Bacillus pumilus: one gene and its partner. The protein of the gene in region 2 interacts with the protein of the main gene of each other region in a pairwise test. Links are inferred from orthologs where the notes say so. Each region holds a gene or a part of one and is shown on either strand. Other genes may lie near its edges.

Region 1 (2,978 bases), 440 kb from region 2 along the record:
AACTTGTTCCACGTGATGTCTTGAAGCGATTTCTGGTACAACACCGCCAAATCGTTTATGACTTTCTATTTGCGAGGCCACAACATTCGCCACAATTTCTTTCCCATTTTTTACAATGGATGCAGCTGTTTCATCACAGCTTGTCTCTATACCTAATATGAATCGATCTGTTTGTTCACTCATTTATATTCACCCACATGACCAATGCATCTTCCCCATTATCCGTATAATAATTCTTTCGAATAGAAGCTGGTCTGAAACCAAGCTTTTCATAAAGGGATTGTGCAGGTGTATTCGAAACCCGCACCTCTAAAGAAAGATGATCTGTCTTTTTTTCTTTGCAAAATTCCATGACATATCGCAGCAATGCTTCCCCGTAGCCCTTTCCTCTATGCTCAGGGAGAATCGCAATGTTCGTAATTTGTGCATCGTCCATGACGATCCAGACCCCGCAATACCCAACAGGCTGTTTATCTTCTTCAATGAGGAAATAATGGCTGTACTGGTTATGGAGAATCTCATAGACAAATGATTCTTTTTTCCAAGGTGCAGTAAACGAATGCACTTCAATCGTATACACCTCTGGAATGTCCGCTACCGTCATTTTTCGAATCTCTGTTATGTTGAGATTATTTTTGTCCTTCAAGCCATTTCACTTCCGCTTCTGCCAAACGAATATAGTTAGGAACAAGCTGATGAACATCTTCAGCAGGACGATCTGTCCCTAAAAACGCAAGCATTGAAGGTCTTGGGTTATGAAAAGCTCCCTCTGCTATCACAGCAGTTTCTCCTAAAATGGAGCGAATGCTCTCTTCATGAAGATGCACATCCTGCCCAAGAAATAGGACAGGCTTTCCTGTCTGCTTCAGCTCATGAAGCCAATCCGTGAGCAAGATATTTTGGTCTGGTTTGATCTCTTTGATTTTTCCTTCTTCAAACGTATATAGCCCAGTATAAACTTGTCCTCTTCTCGCATCAAATAGTGGCGAGATCCATCCATCAAAATATTGACCATTTGCCGCAAGTGTTTCTAAACTTGAAACAGCCGATATCGGGATAGACAGCGTCCACGCGAGTGTTTTTGCAATGGTCACACCAATTCGGACACCAGTGTAGGAACCAGGTCCTTTCGCTACAACGATTTTACTTAGTTCACTTGGCGCTACACCACATTCTTTCATTAATGCCTCAACAGTCGGCATCGCTCGGACGGAATGGTTCTTTTTTAAATACGTGATGCTCTCACCAATCACTGTGGAATCTTTTACAAGGGCAATTCCTAGTGTATGGTTAGACGTATCAATTGCCAGTATGGTCAAATTCTTTCATCTCCTTACAAAGGGTCTTATAGCGTTCCCCTTTTGCACTAAACGTGAGATGACGTTCTTCTTCACGTTCTGTTCTCAGCATTTCTATTTTCAAATAGGTGGAAGGCAATTGAGGTCCAATGAGATGTGCCCACTCAACCAAGCATACACCTTCGCCCTCAAAATATTCTTCGAGCCCAATATCTTCTTCCGCATCTTCCATGCGGTACACGTCCATATGATAAAGTGGCAGTCTGCCATCGGTATATTCTTTAATAATCGTAAAGGTAGGGCTGTTGACGATACGGGTAATCCCTAAGCCTTCTGCAAAACCTTTTGAAAAAGTAGTTTTGCCTGCACCTAAATCCCCTTCTAATGTCAAAACATCGCCTGGCATCACAAGTTTGGCCAAAGCAGCGGCAATTCGTTTCGTCTCATCCGCACCTTTTGTCGTCCATGTTAATTTCACAGTTATGTCACCTCATTTCTTAAAATGATTATATCCTTTTTTCATTAACATTGTTTGCTGTTCATTGTCTTTTAATATAACGCTTGCTGCTTGATCACCTTTGACTTGTCCAATGCGTTTGACTTGAATGTCTTCTTTTCTACATTGCATTTCAAAGCTTTCCCAATCAGCCTCTGGAATCGTACCAGTTAATACAAAGTCTTCCCCGCCAAATAACACCCATTCCAGCCAGTCTTTACGCAGCACTGGTAAATCTGGATGTGCGGGGAGCTTGTTTGCTTCTATCTCAATCGTCACATGACTCGCTTCGGCTATCTCATTCAGCTCACTCGCTAATCCATCACTCACATCATTCAAGGTGACCCGTGGGAAGCTTGAGCAAATATGTCCAGCAGCAATGTGAGGCTGAGGCTTTTTATGACGCTCAAGAAAAAAGGCTTTGTCGACTGCCTTGGTAGGGGTTACTTCGTTCATTAAAAGTGATAAGCCAGCAGCTGATGAACCAAGCTCACCTGTGACAAAGACGACGTCTCCTGTCTGAGCACTGTGACGATAACAAGCTGTTCCCTTGGGAACCTCGCCAATGACCGTCACTGTAATGACAAAGTCACTGCGAGTGGCGACCGTATCTCCACCAATTAAATCCATATGATAGGTGTCAGCCAATGCTTTCATTCCCTCGTAAAGAGCTGAGACGATCGTCTCATCACCATGAGGGGGGATCGCAATCGATACAAGATAATACTTTGGGGTTCCTCCCATTGCGGCAATATCACTGACATTGACCGCTAGTGCTTTAAAGCCAATCTCAAAAGGTGTGGAAAAATCAAAACGAAAATGAACATACTCCACCATTGTATCAACACAAACGACCTCTTCACAATGTGAATGAGGTTGATAAACACTTGCATCATCACCGATGCCCATAACCAAAGAACGCTGATGTGTTTCTTTTGGTGTAATTCGGCGAATAAGATCAAATTCATCCATAAAAAGCAGCCCCTTCATGCAATCAATTGATTGAGTAGACACGATGTCAGACATAATTAGTATTAGTGTAAGCCAATATGAGTTTCAATTCCAATTAAAAATGATATAAAGAAAGCCTGGTATGAAAAAACCAGGCTGGGTTGAAGTGATCTATCTTTTTCTTTTCACATAACGTGTAGCCAAACACAAACCAATTCATTGCATCTTGGATA
Region 2 (2,883 bases):
TTATCAATTGATTTCACATGACGGTTTAAATCTTCAGAAATCTCTTGATAGGATCTGCCATCAAGGTAAAGCACAAGTACCTTTCTTTCCAGCTCACTTAGTAGTTCCCCCATTTTCATTTCAATATCATCAAATTCTTCTTTGCTAATGATTAAATCTTCTGGGTTAAGCGCTTTAGCACCGGAAATGACGTCCAACAATGTTCTGTCTGATTCTTCATCATATATTGGCTTGTCTAATGATACATAGGAATTTAACGGGATATGTTTTTGGCGAGTAGCTGTTTTAATTGCGGTGATAATTTGGCGGGTAATACATAATTCTGCAAAAGCCTTAAATGAAGTAAGCTTGTCCTCTCTGAAATCGCGGATAGACTTATAAAGTCCGATCATCCCCTCTTGGACAATGTCCTCTCGATCCGCTCCAATCAAGAAATAAGATCTTGCTTTTGCACGTACAAAATTGCGGTATTTCGTTATTAAGTAATCTAGCGCATCACTATCTCCGACATGAACCCTTTCAATGACTTGTTCATCTTCCAACTGGCAAAATTGCTCTCTGATGGATTTATCCTTGCTGTTGTTTAGATTCACTTCGATCCCCCCGACCGCACCTAGATAGAAATATTATACATTAATGGTTGAAATATCGTCAAGCTATTCCAGATTCCCACGCCGCCATTTTTCAAACGTTTTCAATACATCTTCTGACAATTCAATCTTGGATACTGGTTTATCAGAAGTAATCTTTTTGACTCTCGTCTCTATCTTTCGTTCGATCACTTCAATCTCTCTCAAAAGCTCTCGAGCCGACTTCCGAAGAGCTCCTTGTCCAAAAATTGCCCATTGTTCTGTGAAGTCTGAGGTCGCCACATGAATTTGCGTCCGAACATTATTCAAATCCTGGGCCAGCTTTTCAATCCGCTCATCAGCTGTTTCATTCTCTCTCGTAAAGATGACCTCTACTCGGTGGTTGATCCGCTTTTTTTCGATTCCTTTGACCATATGGGCATCGAATACGACAATGACTCGATACCCTGTGTATGCTTGATATTCTGCTAAATTTTGAATCAGCACGTCTCTGGCTTCTTCAAAGCTGTTTTCCTTTAAGTGCTGCAGCCGAGGCCATGCACCTATCATGTTGTATCCATCGACTAAGAGGATGTCCATCTCTATTCTCCTAACGGATAACGTTTTCGATACACTTCATACATCAATAGACTAGCGGCAACTGATGCGTTTAACGAAGTGACCTTCCCGGCCATAGGCAGCTTAATCAGAAAATCACACTTTTCCTTGATCAATCGGCCAATCCCTTTTCCTTCACTGCCAATCACAAGAGCAAGCGGCATCGTACCATCAAATTGTCTGTAATCCTGTTTGGCAGACGCATCTGTTCCCGCGACCCAGATTCCTCTTTCTTTCATCTCATCAAGAGCTCTTGAAAGATTGGTGACCTTGGCAACAGGAATATGTTCAATCGCCCCAGTAGATGCTTTGGCAACGGTTGTCGTTAAGCCGACCGCTCTCCTTTTCGGAATGACAATCCCGTGTGCACCTACAGCATCTGCTGTACGCATAATGGATCCTAAATTATGCGGGTCTTCAATTTCATCTAAGATAAGAAAAAACGGCTGTTCATTCCGCTTTTCGGCGATTTGATACAGATCGTCCAATTCCGCATATTCATATGCTGCTACTTGTGCAACGATTCCCTGGTGCTGACCTGTTACCATTTGATCAAGCTTTTTCCTCGGAACATACTGAATGGTGATATTTTGTTTTTTAGCGAGTTCAATGACCTGCTGGGCTTGTCCTTTTACAGTGTTTTCTGCCATCCAGAGCTTGTATAACTCCCGATCTGACTTCAGTGTTTCAATCACTGCATTTTTCCCAATCACATAATCATGTTGCTGACTCATTTGTCTTCCTCCCTGACGTTCCGATTTCAATCGCCTGACTAATCAGCTCTTCTAAGCGTTCGTCCTGCTTTTCAATAAATAAATAACCCATGAGCGCTTCAAGCGCCGTACTATAACGATACGTTTGAACGTCTGTGTTTTTAGGCACTGTGCCTGATTTTGCATTTCTTCCTCTTTTCAGCACTGCTTCTTCTGCTTCAGTGAAAAAGCCTTGTTGCTGAAGCGTAAATAAAATAGCTGCCTGAGATTTAGCTGAAACAATCTTGCTTGCTCGTTTGTGCAGCTCATTTGGTTTTGTCGCCCCCGTTTGGAGGAGGTGATGCCTCACATAGACTTCAAAAATGGCATCACCCATATAAGCAAGCGCAAGTCCGTTCAACTGTTTACCGTCTTTCAGCTTTTCAAAATTCAACATGACCTATTCTCCTCTTTTCCAGCGAGTACCTTGAGGAGTGTCCTCCAATACAATATTCATGCTCTTTAACTGGTCACGAATTTGATCAGATAGCGCAAAGTCACGATTTCTTCTAGCCTCATTGCGTTTTTCAATTAACGCTTCTACTTCTTCGTCAAGCGTGTGCTTTTCTTCTAATGAGAAGCCAAGAACAGACGTGATTTCTTGGAATAAGCCGATAAATGCCTTGATCACTTCCTCCGAAGTATGATCATTTTCCATATAATAATTCGCCTGTTTCGCAAGTTCGAATAAAACAGAAATTGCATTTGCCGTATTAAAGTCATCATTCATTTCAGAAATAAATGTCGCACGCTGCTCCTCAACCTTCGCCAGCCATTCAGCATTGTCTTCTGTGATATTCGTGCTGCTCTCGAGGCGATGATGTAAATTAGCATACGACGTTTTGAGTCGGTTAAACGCACTCTTTGTACTCTCTAGTAAATCCATTGAGTAGTTAATTGGATGACGGTAGTGAACCGACAACATAAAGAAGCGTAGCACATCA

Evidence for each region. Proteins that work in one complex are often made in the same cells at the same time.
Region 1: the proteins of rlmB (region 2) and tsaE interact in binary tests that used the Escherichia coli proteins (3 or more experiments, as listed by UniProt). The link is inferred for Bacillus pumilus from one-to-one orthologs.

Annotation. Positions count from the first base shown.
Region 1 is NZ_CP046128.1:557,289-560,266, reverse strand. What follows is about bases 39-2,970. They hold tsaE (tRNA (adenosine(37)-N6)-threonylcarbamoyltransferase complex ATPase subunit type 1 TsaE), read right to left. Parts: upstream 1,777-2,970; coding sequence 1,300-1,776; downstream 39-1,299. Other genes in these bases: thiL (thiamine-phosphate kinase), read right to left, coding at 1,789-2,766; tsaB (tRNA (adenosine(37)-N6)-threonylcarbamoyltransferase complex dimerization subunit type 1 TsaB), read right to left, coding at 630-1,319; rimI (ribosomal protein S18-alanine N-acetyltransferase), read right to left, coding at 176-604; tsaD (tRNA (adenosine(37)-N6)-threonylcarbamoyltransferase complex transferase subunit TsaD), read right to left, coding at 39-183. In the rest of the region: more of tsaD, read right to left, coding at 1-38. UniProt on the Escherichia coli protein: Required for the formation of a threonylcarbamoyl group on adenosine at position 37 (t(6)A37) in tRNAs that read codons beginning with adenine.
Region 2 is NZ_CP046128.1:117,525-120,407, reverse strand. Bases 47-2,883 are described here. They hold rlmB (23S rRNA (guanosine(2251)-2'-O)-methyltransferase RlmB), read right to left. Parts: upstream 1,922-2,883; coding sequence 1,172-1,921; downstream 47-1,171. Other genes in these bases: cysS (cysteine--tRNA ligase), read right to left, coding at 2,340-2,883; GKC25_RS00630 (Mini-ribonuclease 3), read right to left, coding at 1,905-2,336; rae1 (ribosome-dependent mRNA decay endonuclease Rae1/YacP), read right to left, coding at 657-1,169; sigH (RNA polymerase sporulation sigma factor SigH), read right to left, coding at 47-593. In the rest of the region: more of sigH, read right to left, coding at 1-46. UniProt on the Escherichia coli protein: Specifically methylates the ribose of guanosine 2251 in 23S rRNA.